4 regions of the Streptomyces sp. NPDC030991 genome follow, and region 3 is predicted to be linked to each of the others. Evidence: riboswitches for the same ligand, from Rfam matches in the RefSeq annotation. Region 3 holds a riboswitch; each other region holds the start of a gene.
The links. Region 3 has a riboswitch for cyclic di-AMP ahead of ACZ45E_RS31215 (C40 family peptidase). Riboswitches for the same ligand answer to the same signal wherever they lie in the genome.
Positions count from the first base shown of each region.

Region 1: linked by a shared signal. The riboswitch ahead of ACZ45E_RS11195 (M23 family metallopeptidase) and the one ahead of ACZ45E_RS31215 (C40 family peptidase) in region 3 are both predicted to bind cyclic di-AMP.
Region 2: linked by a shared signal. The riboswitch ahead of ACZ45E_RS27420 (C40 family peptidase) and the one ahead of ACZ45E_RS31215 (C40 family peptidase) in region 3 are both predicted to bind cyclic di-AMP.
Region 4: linked by a shared signal. The riboswitch ahead of ACZ45E_RS19030 (transglycosylase family protein) and the one ahead of ACZ45E_RS31215 (C40 family peptidase) in region 3 are both predicted to bind cyclic di-AMP.

Region 1 covers NZ_JBVIFR010000004.1:540,229-544,432, reverse strand. Annotated here, with positions in the region: gene ACZ45E_RS11205 (PrsW family intramembrane metalloprotease) at 1-483, shown strand, start outside; gene ACZ45E_RS11200 (aldo/keto reductase) at 492-1,448, opposite strand; gene ACZ45E_RS11195 (M23 family metallopeptidase) at 1,502-2,548, opposite strand; cyclic di-AMP (ydaO/yuaA leader) riboswitch at 2,559-2,717, opposite strand; gene ACZ45E_RS11190 (PP2C family protein-serine/threonine phosphatase) at 2,962-4,065, opposite strand.
Region 2 covers NZ_JBVIFR010000016.1:58,419-62,622, forward strand. Annotated here, with positions in the region: gene ACZ45E_RS27410 (ATP-dependent Clp protease proteolytic subunit) at 66-701, shown strand; gene ACZ45E_RS27415 (hypothetical protein) at 709-1,017, shown strand; cyclic di-AMP (ydaO/yuaA leader) riboswitch at 1,414-1,545, shown strand; gene ACZ45E_RS27420 (C40 family peptidase) at 1,549-2,022, shown strand; gene ACZ45E_RS27425 (ATP-binding protein) at 2,162-2,620, opposite strand; gene ACZ45E_RS27430 (helix-turn-helix domain-containing protein) at 2,905-3,756, shown strand; gene ACZ45E_RS27435 (DUF397 domain-containing protein) at 3,816-4,049, shown strand; gene ACZ45E_RS27440 (8-amino-7-oxononanoate synthase) at 4,033-4,204, opposite strand, start outside.
Region 3 covers NZ_JBVIFR010000021.1:48,795-52,998, forward strand. Annotated here, with positions in the region: gene ACZ45E_RS31210 (hypothetical protein) at 140-493, shown strand; gene ACZ45E_RS31215 (C40 family peptidase) at 535-1,737, opposite strand; cyclic di-AMP (ydaO/yuaA leader) riboswitch at 1,746-1,914, opposite strand; gene pcrA (DNA helicase PcrA) at 2,276-4,204, shown strand, end outside.
Region 4 covers NZ_JBVIFR010000009.1:111,855-116,058, forward strand. Annotated here, with positions in the region: gene eno (phosphopyruvate hydratase) at 1-691, opposite strand, end outside; gene ACZ45E_RS19030 (transglycosylase family protein) at 945-1,667, opposite strand; cyclic di-AMP (ydaO/yuaA leader) riboswitch at 1,672-1,819, opposite strand; gene ACZ45E_RS19035 (transglycosylase family protein) at 2,001-3,089, opposite strand; gene ACZ45E_RS19040 (cytochrome P450 family protein) at 3,417-4,204, shown strand, end outside.

The DNA.
Region 1 (4,204 bases), on a different contig from region 3:
TACGGGTTCTTCGCGGTCTACGCGGCCTTCATGGTGCCGGTGTTCGCCCTCGTCACCTGGCTCGCCGTGTACGTACGCCGTCGCGAACTGCGCACGGTGCGAGCGGAGCTGTCCGCCTATGTCGTCGCCGGCTGGCTCGCGCCGCCCGAACCGTTCGCCCTCGGCTCGCTCAAGGCCCGCCGCCTGGCCCGGGAGTACGCCGCGCACTACGGCGGCAAGGAGGCGGACACGGCGGTCGCCGAGTACGAGTCGTACGCGACCTCGCTCGCGCTGCTGCGGCACCGCGGCCGCAGGGGCCGGGCCGGCGCCGATTTCGTCGTACGGGAGCGGGAGTTGCTCGACGCGCTGTGGGAGCGCCGCGGCTTCGCGCGCCCCGCGCTGGCGTACGCCTCCCGGATCGCGGCGCCGATGTGGCGGCCACCGGTGTACGCGGGCCCGCCGATGCCGCAGGGACCCGCGTACAACCCGTACCGCTATCCGTAGCCAGGCGCTCAGGCGGAGGCGTCGGTGAGGCGGCCGAGCTCGGCGTCCGTGAGCTTCAGGTCCGCCACCGCGAGCAGCGCCGGCAGCTGTTCGACCGTGCGCGCGGACGCGATCGGCGCCGCCACCGTGGGCTGCGCGGCGAGCCAGGCCAGGGCGACCGTGGCGATCTCGGCGCGGTGCGCCTCGGCGATCTCGTCCAGGGCGGTGAGGACCTTGCGGCCCCGCTCGGTCTCCAGGTGCTTGGCGGCGCCCCCGGCCCGCGCGCTGTCGACCGTGACGCCCGGCCGGTACTTGCCGGTCAGGAAGCCGGAGGCCAGCGCGTAGTAGGGGACGGCGGCGAGGCCCGCACGGGAGGCGATGTCCTGCCGGGGCCCCTCGTACGTGTCGCGCGAGACGAGGTTGTAGTGCGGCTGGAGGGCGACGTACCGGGCGAGGCCCTCGCGGTCGGAGAAGTCGAGGGACTCCTGGAGGCGCTCGGGCGAGATGTTCGACGCGGCGATGGAGCGCACCTTGCCCGCCTTCACCAGTTCGTCGAGGGCGCCGATGATCTCCTCGACCGGGATCGTCTCGTCGTCGTCGAAGTGCGTGTAGTACAGGTCGATGTGGTCGGTGCCCAGGCGCTGGAGGGAGGCGTCGGCGGCGGCCTTGATGTTGGGGCCGCGCAGGCCGGGGAAGTCGGGGTGGCGGGCGACCTTGGTGGCGATGACGACGTCGTCGCGGTTGCCGCGGGCCTTGACCCACTTGCCGATGATCGTCTCCGACTCCCCGCCCTTGTTCCCCTCGATCCAGGCCGAGTACGAGTCGGCCGTGTCGATGAAGTTGCCGCCGCCGGCGGTGTAGGCGTCGAGCACCGCGAAGGAGGCGGCCTCGTCGGCCGTCCACCCGAACACGTTGCCCCCGAGGGAGAGCGGGAAGACCTCCAGGTCGGAGGAGCCGAGCTTGCGCAGAGCGGGAGAAGAAGTCATGCCCTGCTTCAACGCCCCCACGGAACCGGGTATTCCGCGGGGGCGTACCGGGGTCAGGGGGTGAGGCCGTTGCCGCGCAGCCACGCGGCCGGGTCGACTCCTGTGGCGTCGCCTCCGGGGTGGACCTCCAGGTGGAGGTGGGCCCCGGTGACATTGCCGGTGGCGCCCACGCGGCCGATGACGTCGCCGGTGCTGACCTTCTGGCCGACGCTGACGTTCATCGAGGACTGGTGGCAGAACCACAGCTCGGTGCCGTCGTCGAGGGTGAGGATCGTGCGGTAGCCGTACGCGCCCGCCCAGCCGGCCTCGGTGACGGTGCCGCCGTGGATCGCGTAGATCGGCGTACCGGTGGAGGCCGCGAAGTCGAGGCCCGTGTGGTAGCCGGAGGACCAGAGGGAGCCGGGCTGTCCGAAGGTGCCGGTGAGCGTGTACGAGGCGACGGGGAGCTTGAAGCTCTTGGCCAGCTTGGCGAGGCGCTCGGCCTCGGCCTTCTTCTTGGCCTCCTCCTCCGCCTTCTTCTTCTCGGCGGCGGCCTTGGCCTCGGCCTTCTCCTGCTTCTCCGCGGCGTCGGCGGCGGCCTTCCGCGCGGCGGCCTCCTCGGCGACGGCCTGCGCCTTGGCGTCGGCGGCGTCCTGCTGCGTCTCGGCCTGCTGCATGATGCGGGCGCGCAGCGCCTCGCCCGCACCCGACTCCCCGGTGCCCACCATGGTGAGCGGGGCGGCCGAGGCGGCGTCGGCGGCGGAGCCGGAGCCGGAGCCGTTGGACATGAGCGCGCCCACGCCGGGCAGCGACGCGGCCTCGGGCAGCGAGTCCTTGACGGCGGAGAGGTCGGGCATGGAGATGTGGACGGCGGGCTTGCCGCCCTGCGCGGTGGCGATGCCGCCCGCGCCGACGGCGGCGATCACGCCGACGCCGAGGACCGTGGAGCTGCGGGCGAGTCCGCCGCGCTGGCGGGCCACGCGGTGCCGGCCGCGGACGGGACGGACGGACTCCTCGGTGGGGTTCCACTCCTCCCAGCTCTCCCGCTCGACGCCGAGGCCGCCATCGGCGGAGTCGGCGGAGAACCCGGAGAACTCGGGGGCAGGACGGTTCGACGCCACGGGGGCGCTCTCCTTTCCTTCCTCTCGCCTACCGGGTTAGCTGACGGGTTCGGAGCAGGAAGGTCTCCTACGAGCACGGTCCGGCGCCCGAAAAGCGACGGAACGATGCCTGATTCACCCCAAGTTGGTGGTTCCCCGGCTCCCTTGCGGGATTGAGCGTGTGCGCGCGGAGCCATCTCTTGTGACGGCTGGGACGACCGCGCTGCGTTATCGAACGTTAATAGACAGCCGATAGTAATTCCAAGCTGTTCCCACTGATCGTTCACGTCTCTGGCCTGGACTTAACGGGGCACTACCGGGCGGAATCGGGCGAGTTGACCGCCGATTCCGGCACAGGCCAAACCTGTCATTTTCTGACGGTGTGTCAATTGTTATGCGCAGGGATGCCGTTCGATCACCCCTCGTGACGTTGATCAAGAGCGCCGTACGGCGAGCAGCGCCATGTCGTCACTGGCGCCGCCCCCGGTGTGCAGGCGCACCTCTTCGGCCAGCGTCGCGAGGAGCTCCTCGGGCCCGGGGAAGACGCGTCCGGCGAGCCGGGCCGCGGGATCGTAGAAGACGCCCCCCGCGTCCCGCGCCTCGGAGAGCCCGTCGGTGTAGAGCAGCAGCGTCGCCGCGGACGGGAACTCCGTCTCGGTGGCCCGGTCCGGCCAGGAGCCGAGCTCGCCCAGGCCGAGCGGCAGCGCCGCCTCCGCGGGCGTGATCACCTGGACCGTACCGTCGCCGCGCAGCACGACGGGCTCGGGGTGGCCGCGGTTGAGGACGCGCAGGAGGTGGCCGCCGTGCGGGATCTCGGCGAGCACGGCGGTGGTGAACCCCTCGAAGTCGTCGATGCCGCGCCGTCGGCTGCCCTCCCTGGCCAGCGCCCGCTCCAGCCGCTGGGCGACCGCCTCCAGGGTGCCCTCCTGCTCGGCGGCCTCACGGAAGGCGCCGATGACGACGGCCACGGCGGCGACCGCGCCCATGCCCTTGCCGCGTACGTCCCCGACGACGAACCGCACCCCGTGCGGGGTGTCCTGCACGGCGTACAGGTCACCGCCGATGAACGCGTCGGCCTGCGCCGCCTCGTACCGCGCCGCGACGGCGAGTCCCCCGATCCGCCCGGCCGGTTCCGGCAACACCGCGAGCTGGGCCGCCTCCGCGATCTGCCGGGCGGAGGCGAGCTGCTCGTCGCTGCGGCGCTTGATCCGGTTGATGAAGCAGGCCAGGACGCACACCGTGGCGACGGTCGCCATCTCGGTGTAGACGCCGGTGGTGAACGCCCCTTCGTATCTGAGGTGCACGGCGACGATCGCGGCGATCGAGACGGCCCCGGCCGTGACCGTGCCGGCCAGCGAGAAGAACGGGGCGACGACCAGCGGCGCGGCGCTGAACAGGGGGGAGCCGGCGAACTCGGACGGGGTGCAGTACTCGTAGACCGCGCCGCCGGCGATCAGCAGCAGCGGCAGCACGCGGAGGAAGGCACGCGTGCCGACGGCGTCCGCTCCGTGGCTCTGCCGCCCTCCTCGCTGCCCCACCACTTGTCTCCTGCCACGTCCGCGCCCGGATTCCGGCGTCTCACCAAGGGTTCCCGGGGAGGGGGCCGGGGGCGAGCGCTACTGCTCCGTCCGGGTCAGGACCCACCAACAGAACGAGGCCGGAATCTCGAAAGATTCC
Region 2 (4,204 bases), on a different contig from region 3:
ATTTTTTACAGCGACGGCTTCCGGGCAGCCCGGGGGCCGTGACGAGCACAGGAGGCGCGAGCACCATGACCCGTCCGTCCGGCCGCTATGTCCTGCCCGAGTTCACCGAGCGCACGGCATCGGGGCACCGCACGCTCGATCCGTACGCGAAGCTGCTCGAGGAGCGCATCGTCTTTCTCGGGACCCCGATCGACGACACGTCCGCCAACGATGTGATGGCGCAGTTCATGCACCTCGAATACACGGCGCCCGACCAGGACATCTCGCTGTACATCAACTCGCCCGGCGGCTCGTTCAGTGCGATGACGGCGATCTACGACACGGTGCAGTACGTCAGTTGCGCGGTGGAGACGACCTGTCTGGGGCAGGCCGCGTCCGTCGCCGCGGTGCTGTTGGCCGCCGGAGCACCGGGGAAGCGGATGATGCTGCCCGGCGCGCGCGTGGTGCTCGACCAGCCCGCGCTGCCCGAACCGGCCCGGGGCCAGCCCACCGATCTGGAGATCCAGGCGCGCGAGATCGTGCGGACGCGCGAGCGGTTGGAGGAGTTGCTCGCGCGCCATTCGGGGCGGGAGAAGGAGCAGGTCGGCCGGGACATCGAGCGGGACATGGTGCTGGACGCGCACCAGGCCCTTGCGTACGGCCTGGTGGACGCCGTCGTGCGGAGCCGCAAGAGCGCGCTCGGCGCGCAGGGTGCGAGGTGACCGGCCGGTGTACCCGTCCGAACTGCCGCCGCTGCCCGCGCTGACCCGGGCCGAGTGCGACCTCGTGGACAGCTATCTGGCGGTGGTCGATTCGCTGGCGCGGATCAATCCGGCGCGCGGCGACGACACCTATCGGGGGCTGCGGGCGGCGCAGGCGCTGGTCGGCCGGGCGGTGGCGCTGCGGGACGCGCTGGAGCTGATGCACCGGCGGGGCGAGAGCGAGGTGCACGCGGCAACCCTGACACGCGCGTTGCGCGTCCTTGACGGCGAGAAACGAACACAGAGGGTCGCTCTGCCGCCAGAAACGGTCAGTTGATGCCACAGCTCGGGCGGACTGTCTGCCGTCGCGCCGAAACGGTCCAGATGGTGTACCGCCGAATGGCGTAGACAGTGCTACAGAATCCAGTCGGTCGCAGTTGCGCTCCGACGGTACGCAGAGACCGGAACAAGCCGTTCCGCCGCTGGTACGAGCGTGGTCGGGGGTCGCGGACGGGGTTCGAATGCCGCACTGTCCACCTGAACGGGTCAAGCGTGAGGAGCCTCACTTACCGCCGGTTCGACTCGGCTTCGCCTCCACAAGTGCGTGAAGATCCCTTCCGACGACAAGCCCCCGCCGCCGCGGCGGGGCGGTCCGTGCGGACGCCGAGTCCTGCCGCCGCGCGGATGCCAGGTCGACAGAAGTGCACCGGCAGGAGTGGAGGACCCAGGCACGACGGGCCGCCGGCCCATCTCGACGGAGGTGGCGTCCGAGTGGTCCTTGGGGTGAAGCCGCAGACCGCGGCCGGGCATCTTCGCCTGCCCGAACCCGACAGGTCACCCTTCACAGGCGGCTGACGAAGGGTTGCGCATGACTGCGCTCAATCGTGTTCCCTCGCTGCTGACCCGGGCGGGTACCGCGTCGGCCCTGACGCTGGCCGTCGCCGGTGCCGGAATCATGGTTCCCGGTACCGCGTCCGAGGCGTCGGCCGTGGCGGTCTCGACCAAGGCTCTGAAGGTCGCGGCCTCCAAGAAGGGAGCGCCGTACAAGTGGGGCGCCTCGGGGCCGCACCGGTTCGACTGCTCGGGCCTGACGCTCTACTCGTTCAAGCGGGCGGGCAAGAAGCTGCCGCGCACCGCCGGTCAGCAGTACAACAAGACCCGCCACGTCGCCCCGTCCCATCGCAGGACCGGGGACCTGGTCTTCTTCCACTCGGGCCGGAGCGTCTACCACGTGGGCATCTACGCGGGGAAGGGGCGGATCTGGCACTCCCCGAAGACCGGGGACGTGGTGCGGCTGCAGAAGATCTGGACGCGGAGCGTCTGGTACGGCCGGGTGCGCTGACCCCGCCGCACGGCAGCCTCTGGGACGGGCCGGGCGCCAGGCCCGTCCCCACGCGCGCTCGCGCAGGGCTCCGGTGCCTCCGGGGGCATTCGGCGCGCTCCGGCGTGCCCGGTGGTTCCGGGATCGCGGCCCGGTGCCGTCAGCGGGCGGGCAGGGGGCGGGTGGGGCCGTCGTTCATGCTGATGATCCAGGGCAGGGAGATCCACACGGTCTTCCCGCCCTCCGGCGTGGGTGACACCGAGAGCCTTCCGCCGCACTCCGCGGTGAGGGAGCGGATGATCACCATGCCGCGGCCGTTGTCCTGCTGCACGGCGGCGGGCAGGCGCTTGGGGTAGCGCGGATGACTGTCCGTGACGCCGATCCGCAACTGTTCGTCGCGTTCGAGTTCCAGGTCGACGGTGAAGGTGGGCGACTGGCCCAGGGTGTGCTGCACGGCGTTGGTCGCCAGTTCCGAGACGATCAGGCGCACGATGTCCGCCGCGTCGGAGTCCCGCGGCATGCCCCACTCCGCCAGTACGTTGCTCACGTACCCGCGGGCGGCGGAGACCGAGGCGGGATCGCTCGGCAGCGTGACGGATGCTTCCTGGTGGTCTGCCATGGCGACGTCGTCCCTTTCCCACCGGGACCGCGCCTGCGACTCTGGCGGTTCGCTGGCGTGCGGCCTCCGACTTCTGCTTCGCGACAGAGTGCCACTTGGTTGCCCTCCCGCGGTGCCGATCCCCCAAGATATGCATATATCTGTCGCTCGAAGCGGTGAACTCTGCGACGGTAGACCGTATTTGGGCGAGCGCTCGCCGGTTCCTCTACCGTCTGCTCAGCGGCCATGTGGCACGGGTCGGGGAGAGCCCGGCCGCGAGGCCCGAGGAGCGTTGAGGAGTCGGCATGAAGTACGGTCCCGCTGTCCGCCGTCGCAAACTCGGCGCGGAGCTACGCGCGTTACGGGTGCAGGCCGGGCTGACCAGTGGGGAGGCCGCCAAGCTGGTCGGCTGGCACCAGTCGAAGGTGAGCCGGATCGAGACAGGGCGCAGTGGTGTGAAGGCGTCGGACGTGCTGCGCCTGCTCGACGCGTTCGAGACGGAGAATCCGCGCCAGCGCGAACTCGTGGTCGCGCTTGCGGGTGCCGAGGATGCGGGCGGGCAGCACTGGTGGCACGCCTATCGGGGGCTGCTGCCGCCGTCCTACCGCGATTTCATCAGTCTGGAGTCGCAGGCGTGCCGCATCCGGACGCTGGAGACGAGCGTGGTCCCGGGGCTGTTGCAGACGCCCGAGTACGCGCGGGCGGTGACGCGTTCGGTGCTGACGGGGATGCCCGAGCGGCACATCGAGGCCTTGGTGGAGGTGCGGCTCGCGCGGCAGGACGTGTTGCGGGCGCAACCGCCGCTGCGACTGAGCGCGGTGCTCGACGAAGGGGTGCTGCGGCGCGAAGTGGGCGGATCCGGCATCCTGCGGCGACAGCTTGCACATCTGGCCGAGGCGGCGCAGATGCCACATGTCCGAATTCAGGTGCTCCCTTTTTCGACAGGTGGCCATATCGGCCTCACCGGCCCTTTCGTTGTGTTCTCATTTCCGAACACATCTGATCTGGACGTGGTTGTTCTCGACCATTTGACGAGTAGCCTCTACCTCGAGCGGAAAGAAGACCTCACGGCGTACACGGACGCCTTCGATGCTCTTCTCCTCCGCGCTCTGTCACCCGAGGACTCGTTGGAATTCATCGCACAGATCGCCGGATAGCCGAGCGGACGAGGACGCCGACACCTCGCCCCGGGCCCGGCACTGCGTAAGGGGGCACCATGAATGCACTGCCTCGGCACGTTCCTTCCGTTCCCTCCAGCTCGTCGCTGAGCGGCGCGCGGTGGCGGCGCAGCAGCCGCAGCACCGGCGCCAACAACTGCGTCGAGACAGCCCCCCTGACCTCGGGGCCCGCGACCGGACTGGTGGGCGTCCGCGACTCGAAGAACACCGCGGGGCCCGCCCTGCTGTTCGCGGCCCCGGCCTGGGAGGAGTTCGTCACCTCACTGCGCTGAACGCTCCGCCGGGAGCCGTGCGGCTGATCACCCGCACGGCCTCGCCGAGTTCCGTGTCGGTGAGGTCGGCGCGGGCGGTCAGCCGCAGTCGCGAGATGCCGTCCGGCACGGACGGCGGGCGGAAGCAGCCCACGGAGAGACCCGCCGCGCGACAG
Region 3 (4,204 bases):
TAAACCCGGGCGTAACGGGTTGGTGACGGACTGTTCGCAATTAGTTGCTTTGTTATGGACTGTGGCAGAAAGTGACAGTCGGGTGACCGGGGATGCCCGCTGTCACCCGGGTACGGGCACCCCACTAGGCTCCGGAACCATGGACGTACTCATCCATCTCTTCGTGGGCCTGCACATCATCGGCATAGCCTCACTGCTCGGCGGCTTCCTCACCCAGATGTCCGCGATGGGGCAGGGCACCGCCCGCTTCAACAAGGCGATGCTGCACGGCGCCCTGACCATGCTGGTGACCGGCGTCGCCCTGGTCGGCCTCAACCAGGCCGACGGCAGCACCGTGAACAACATCAAGATCGGCATCAAGCTGGCGATCCTGATCGTGATCCTCGGGATCGTCTACGTGAAGCGCGACGAGGAGAAGGCGGAGAAGGGCCTCTTCGCCGCCGTCGGCGGACTCACCATGGCCAACATCTTCATCGCCGTCCTCTGGACCTGACGGGACCTGACTGAACCGGACTGGACCTGAGGAACCGCCCCTCAGGCGGGGCGCACCACGCTGTGGATCGAGCCCGTGCCGTCGTAGTAGATGGACTCCTCGCGGACGTACGCGCCCGGCTTCGGCGCGTGGATCATCATGCCGTCGCCGAGGTAGAGGCCGACGTGGCTGATGTCGTCGTAGAAGAAGACCAGATCACCGGGTTGGATAGCGGAGAGCGGCACGGTCGTGCCGAACTCCACCTGGTCCCACGTGGTGCGCGGCAGCGAGATACCGGCCGCCTTCCACGCCGCCTGGGTGAGCCCCGAGCAGTCGTAGGAGCTCGGGCCCGTGGCACCCCACACGTACGGCTTGCCCTCCTGCGACTTGGCGAACGCGAGCGCCTTCGCGGCCTTGGTGGCATAGCCGGAAGAGGCACCGGACGACGTGTCCGGCGACGTGCCGGACGAACCGGAGCCCGAGCCGGACCCCGAGCCCGAGCCTGAGGCGTCCTCCTGCCGGGCCGCCTGCTCGGCCGCCTTCCGGTCCTCCTCGGCCTTCTGCTTCTTGGCCAGCTCCGCGGCCTTCTTGCGGGCCGTCTCTTCCTTCTTCTTCTCGATCGCCGCGAGCCGCTGCTTCTCCTCGGCGGTCAGCTCGGACAGCAGCGCCCGCGCGTCGGAGAGCTTCGTCTGCACGCTCCGCTTGGACGTCTTCAGCTCGGTCTGCGAAGAGGTGAGCTGCTGGAGGTTCTCCTGCGCCTCGGTACGCTTCTTCGCGGTCGCGCGCTGCTGCTCCTGGTAGTCGTCGACCGCCTTCTTCTGGCCGGCCGTCATCCGGCTCAGCAACCGGTCCTGCGCGAAGTAGTCCTCGGGATCGTCCGCGAGAAGCATCGTCGCGGTGTCGCTCATCCCGCCCGTCCGGTACTGCTCGGCGGCGAACCGGCCCAGTTCCTGACGGGCCGCGTTCATCTTCTCGGTGCGCTGCGCGATGTCGTCGAGAAGCCTGTCGACCTGCTTCTTCTTGCCGTCGGCCTGTTCCTTGGCGGCGTTGTACTTCTGCGTGGCGACCTCGGCCTGCCGGTACAGGGTGTCGACCTTCTTCTGCACCTCTTCGACGCTCGGCCTGGCCGGCTGCGGCGCCGCCTGGGCCGTCTGCGAGAGAAGCGCGACCGACGTGAGAGCGACGGTCGTGAACCCGACCGCGGGAGTGGTGCGAAGGCCGCCCGCGAAGCGGGAGCGGGTGCGCGACTTGCGGTGCGACGCCAAGGGAGGCGACTCCTTCCGTGGTCCGCCTACCGGGTTAGCTGTCGGGTTCGGGCGTACGGAAGGCTGCCCTACGGCCGACTGCCCGCCCGGTGCTTGCCGGGCCTGCCGGGCTGTCGAGCCGATTCACCCCAAGGTCGGTTGGGTCCCCGGGCCCCTGCCTCGCGGCGTACGGGACTCGGTCGGGTCCCCGGTTCCCTGCCTTGCGGCGTACGGGACTCGGCGGGGGCTGCCCGTTCGCCGCGGTGCTCGCGGTCGGGAGGACGGACTGCCCGCGCAGCACGGTAGCCAACTCGTGTTGCTGCTGTGAAGGTTGATGTGCGATATGCCCGATACATTTTCGTGACCTTGGCGACACCGGGCCCCTCCGGTCGCGCAACGCCGCCGCTCGTCACTCGCGGCTCACCCCCTCTCACCTGCCGTGACTGGCGTTGTGACTGGCGCTGTGCCCGGCCGGACGGACGTCGCTGACCTGCACGTATGCGCGGGGTTGTGAAGGTGGCGGCGGGGTGTCAGTGGGGCGGCCTAGACTCGTAAGGCGATGAGCAGCCTCTTTGACGACAGCTTCCTGGCAGACCTCCAGAACCGGACGGAGGAGCCCCCGCCGCCGCCCGACAGCGAGCACGACGGACCGGTTCCGGAGCCGATCCCGGACGACCTGTTCGGCGGGAAGTTCGACGTGCCCCCGGCCAGGGACGCGTACTACCGCGACGGGGCGCCCCGCCCTGTCCTCGACCCGGCCGCACTCCTGGACGGGTTGAACGAGAACCAGCGGGCGGCCGTCGCGCACGCGGGCTCCCCCCTGCTCATCGTCGCGGGCGCAGGCTCCGGCAAGACCCGCGTCCTCACCCACCGCATCGCCTACCTGCTGGCGGAGCGCGGGGTGCACCCCGGCCAGATCCTCGCGATCACGTTCACGAACAAGGCCGCGGGCGAGATGAAGGAGCGCGTCGAGTCCCTGGTGGGCCCGCGGGCGAACGCCATGTGGGTCTCGACCTTCCACAGCGCGTGCGTGCGCATCCTGCGCAGGGAGTCCAAGAGGCTCGGCTTCACGTCGTCGTTCTCGATCTACGACGCCGCCGACAGCAAGCGGCTCATGGCCCTGGTCTGCCGCGACCTGGACCTGGACCCGAAGAAGTTCCCGCCGAAGTCGTTCAGCGCCAAGATCTCGAACCTGAAGAACGAGCTGACCGACGAGGAGGACTTCGCCAAGACCGCTGCCGACGGCTTCGAGAAGTCCGTCGCGCAGGCGTACGCGATGTACCAGTCGCGGCTGCGCGAGGCCAACGCCCTCGACTTCGACGACCTGATCATGACGACGGTCAACCTGCTGCGCGCGTTCCCCGACGTCGCCGAGCACTACCGCCGCCGCTTCCGCCACGTCCTGGTCGACGAGTACCAGGACACCAACCACGCGCAGTACGCGCTGGTGCGCGAGCTCGTCGGCCCGGCCAAGGACACCGAGGGCCACGACGCCGACCCCGCCGAACTGTGCGTCGTCGGCGACGCCGACCAGTCCATCTACGCCTTCCGCGGCGCCACCATCCGCAACATCCTCCAGTTCGAGGAGGACTACGCCGACGCGACGACGATCCTCCTGGAGCAGAACTACCGCTCCACGCAGACGATCCTCAGCGCGGCCAACGCGGTCATCGAGCGCAACGAATCGCGCCGCCCGAAGAACCTGTGGACGAACGCGGGCGCGGGCTCCCAGATCACCGGCTACGTCGCGGACACCGAGCACGACGAGGCCCAGTTCGTCGCCGAGGAGATCGACCGGCTCACCGACGCGGGCGACGCGAAGGCCGGCGACGTCGCCGTCTTCTACCGGACCAACGCGCAGTCCCGTGTCTTCGAAGAGATCTTCATCCGCGTCGGCCTGCCCTACAAGGTCGTCGGCGGCGTCCGCTTCTACGAGCGCAAGGAGGTCAGGGACGTCCTGGCCTACCTCCGGGTCCTGGCGAACCCGGAGGACTCCGTCCCCCTGCGCCGCATCCTGAACGTGCCCAAGCGCGGCATCGGCGACCGCGCCGAAGCCATGATCGACGCCCTCTCCCAGCGCGAGAAGATCTCCTTCCCGCAGGCGCTGCGCCGCGTCGACGAGGCGTACGGCATGGCGGCCCGCTCCACGAACGCGGTGAAGCGGTTCAACACCCTCATGGAGGACCTGCGGACCATCGTCGAGTCGGGCGCCGGACCGGCCACGGTCCTCGAAGCGGTCCTCGAACGCACCGGGTACCTCGCGGAGTTGCAGTCCTCCACCGACCCGCAGGACGAGACCCGCATCGAGAACCTCCAGGAACTCGCGGCCGTGGCGCTGGAGTTCGAGCAGGAGTCCGCCGCGGCCGGTGAGGGTGACGGCGAGGGCGCGGGTGACGGCGAAAGCGCGGGCGAGGGCGAGGGACCGGCCGGGGCGGCGGCGACCAGCGGTGACCTCTCCGCCTTCCTGGAGCGGGTCGCGCTCGTCGCC
Region 4 (4,204 bases), on a different contig from region 3:
AACCGGCCTCCTTGATCGCTTCGAGGATGAGGTCGAGAGCCGCGCGGTTCGACTCCAGGTTCGGGGCGAAGCCGCCCTCGTCGCCGAGGCCGGTGGACAGGCCCTTGGTCTTCAGCACCTTCTTGAGGGTGTGGTAGACCTCGGTGCCCCAGCGCAGCGCCTCGGAGAAGGACTCCGCGCCGATCGGGGCGATCATGAACTCCTGGATGTCGACGTTGGAGTCGGCGTGCGACCCACCGTTCAGGATGTTCATCATCGGGACGGGCAGCAGGTGCGCGTTCGGGCCACCGAGGTAGCGGAACAGCGGCAGGTCGCTGGCCTCGGACGCGGCGTGCGCGACGGCGAGGGAGACGCCCAGGATCGCGTTGGCGCCGAGCGAGCCCTTGTTGTCGGTGGCGTCCAGGTCGAACATCGCCTGGTCGATGAGGCGCTGCTCGGTGGCGTCGTAGCCGACGAGCTCCGGGCCGATCTGCTCGATGACGGCGAGGACGGCCTTCTCGACACCCTTGCCGTGGTAACGGTTGGGGTCACCGTCACGGAGTTCGATGGCCTCGAAGGCACCGGTGGAGGCACCGGACGGAACGGCAGCACGGCCGGTGCTGCCGTCGTCGAGGCCGACCTCGACCTCGACCGTGGGGTTGCCTCGGGAGTCCAGGATTTCCCGGGCTACGACGACGTCGATGGACGGCACGAGCATCTCCTTCTGGGATGTGACGCAATGGTGCGGGCGGCTGCTTGGATAACTGGTCCCGCACCCATGAGCGTAACCGGCTCCGAGGCATCGGCCAGCCGACCGACCGCCTCGTGGACAACGCCCATAGCGAAATGTTTCTTAATGGAACAAAGACAGCGACCTCCGTCCCGGATGCCGGGACGGAGGTCGCTGGAGCGAGCGGCCCGAACCCGGCGTCCGCCGACGCCGGTCCGTGCCTGTGCGGCTCGTCCTACTTCAGGTGCAGCTGCTGACCCGGGTAGATGAGGTCCGCGTCGGCGACGATGTCCTTGTTGAGCTTGAACACCTTCTGCCAGTTGGTGCCGTGCGCGTCGGCGATCTTGCTGAGGGTGTCGCCGGACTTGACCTTGTACTCGCCGTCGCCCTTCTCGACCTTCTTGCCGGTCGGGGTGGTGACGGTGTCCTTCTTGGTCTCCTGCTGCGGCTGAGCCTGCTGCTGCTGCGGCTGCTCGCGCTGCTGGGAGCGGGTCGTCGTGGAGGAGTCCGAGCGCTCCTGCTGCTGCGGCTGAGCCTGCTGCTGCGTGTCGGCCGAGGAGTCCGCGGGAGCGGAGTTGCTGGTGTCGGCGCCGGACAGGCCCACACCACAGCTCGGCCAGGCACCCTTGCCCTGCGCGGCGAGGACCTTCTCGGCGACGGATATCTGCTGCGCCTTGGACGCCTGGTCGGCGGAGGACGCGTAGGCGGTGCCGCCGTACGCGGCCCAGGTGGAGGACGAGAACTGGAGGCCACCGTAGTAACCGTTGCCCGTGTTGATGGACCAGTTGCCACCGGACTCGCAGCTCGCGACCTGGTCCCACTCGGAGGTGGAGGCGGCGGAGGCGGAGGTGGCACCCATCAGCGGGACGGCGACGGCGGCACCGGCGACGCCGGCGAGCGTGGCCACGCGGACGGCCTTGGACGGACGGCGGTGCTTGCCCTTGCTGGAAAGCAGCATGGAGTAATCCCCTCACCGACGCCTACGAGGTGAGCTGTCGGGTTCGGACCAGTGAGTGTCCGGCCGCGCAACCTTGTGCGCGGCTTAACCCCAAGCCGGTTTCCCGGCACTTACCTTGGGTCCCCCGCTCCTGCCTACGGCGCTGACGCGTCGACTGTTCCCGTACGGACGTTGGCAGGATTCGGCGTGACGTCCATCGGGGCCCGCTGTGGCGAGCGGTGACGACCGTAAGCAGTCGATCCGCCCGATATCAAAGACGATCAGGGTTTTTGAGACTCATGTCTCACTCTCGCAAAAGTGGACATACGCGCCTCAACCAGCACTGAACTCCCGCTACTTTTCGACCGATTCGAGGCCAAGGTCCAGACTCTGACCAGGCAGGATGAGGTCGGGGTCGGCGCCGACCGTCTTCTTGTTCAGGTCGTAGAGCGCATCCCACCCTCCGTGGACGTCCTGGGCGTCGGCGATGTCCCACAGACTGTCGCCGGAGCGGACGGTGTAGGCCCCCTCGCCGCGCTCCGCCTCGCGGGAGGCGTGACGCCCGTCACTCGTACGGGAGTCGGACGTGTCGTCCCCGGCACGGTCGCCGCGGTGACGGCCGCCCGTCGTGGAGTCCTCGGAGGCGCTGGGGGACGACGTCGCCGAGCCGGAGGGGTCGGAGGAGCCGGAGGAGTCAGAAGCGCCGGAGGAGGCAGAGCCGGACGGCTCCGGCTCGTCCGAACTGTCGCCCGTGCCGTCCGCGGCGCCGCTCTCCACGGCCTCCCCGGACGCCGCGTCGGCCGCTTCGTCGCTCGTCTTGTCGCTCGCCTTGGCGCCCGCCTCGTCACCGGAGGTCTCTCCCGAGACGTCAGTTGACGGCGTGTCGGACGGGTCGGCCGTGGCGGACCCGTCGTGACTCTTCTCTCCCGAATCGGCCGAACCGGTGGAGTCGGTCGAGCCGGTGGAGCCGGTGGAGCCGGTCGAGTCGGTCGAGCCGTCGGATGAATCGGGCGATCCGGACGGCTGCGGGGAAGCGCTCGCCCCCGGGTCGACATCGGCGGAGCCGGCGCCCTTGGTGAGGCCCGCCACGATCGAGCAGCTCGGCCAGGCGCTGGGCCCCTTCGCCTCGAGAGCCTTCTCGGCGACGGCTATCTGCTGCGAGCGGCTGGCCTCGTCGGCGCTCGGGGCGAAGTCGAGGCCCCCGTACTGCTCCCACATCTCCTGCGAGAACTGCAGCCCGCCGTAGTAGCCGTTGCCCGCGTCCAGACTCCACTGGCCACCGGACTCGCACTCGGCGAGCTTGTCCCAGGTGGCGGTGGTGGCGGCGCTCGCGCTGGTCGCGGCGAGCAGCGGGATCGCGATGGCGCTGCCGGTGACGCCTGCGGCGACGACGAGAGCAGGGGCCTGACGGGGGCGACGGTGTCGACCGTTCCCGGAGAGCATGCGGTTGCCTTTCGCGAGACTGATGCAGCACGCGACAGGGATGGCGGAAGTGGTGCCGGTTGTGCCTGTGTCGCGATGACTGGTGAACGTAGCGGGACTCGAACGCTTGTCACAAGTCGATGCAGCGGAGATCACGTGAAAGTCACAGTCTTGACGGTGTGTCACTTCGCGGCCTGCGCAAACGGTCCGCACGGGCAGCCCGTTCGGGCGCTCCGCACGGGCGGTCAGCACGGGAGCCCGCACGGGAGTCCGCACGGGAGTCCGCTTCGGCGGCGCCGGGCCGGTGCCGACCGCCCGGCCCGTACCGCCGCCGGTTACGGTCGTCGGGTGAACGCCCCGAACACCGCACCCGAACTCTTCACATGGGAGTTCGCGACCGACCCGTACCCGGCCTACGCCTGGCTCCGGGAGCACTCCCCCGTCCACCGGACGAAGCTCCCCAGCGGAGTCGAGGCGTGGCTCGTGACCCGGTACGCCGACGCGCGCCAGGCGCTCGCGGACGGCCGGTTGTCGAAGAACCCCGAGCACCACGCCGAGGACGCCCAGGGGAAGAACAGGACCGGCATCCCCGGCGAGCGCAGCGCCAACCTGATGACGCATCTGCTCAACATCGACCCGCCGGACCACACCCGGCTGCGCCGCCTCGTCTCCAAGGCGTTCACCCCGCGCCGCATCGCTCAGTTCGCGCCACGCGTGCAGGAGTTGACCGACGACCTCATCGACCGGTTCGCGGGCACCGGCGAGGCCGACCTGATCCACGACTTCGCCTTCCCGCTCCCCATCTACGCGATCTGCGACCTGCTCGGTGTTCCCCCCGAGGACCAGGACGACTTCCGTGACTGGGCGGGCATGATGATCCGGCACGGCGGCGGGCCCCGCGGCGGTGTGGCCCGTTCCGTGAAGAAGATGCGCGGCTATCTGGCCGAGCTGATCCACCGCAAGCGGGACGATCTCAGCGACGACCTGATCTCGGGTCTCATCCGCGCATCGGACCACGGCGAGCACCTCACGGAGAACGAGGCCGCCGCCATGTGTTTCGTCCTTCTGTTCGCCGGTTTCGAGACAACCATCAACCTCATCGGCAACGGCGTCCACACGCTCCTGCACCACCCCGA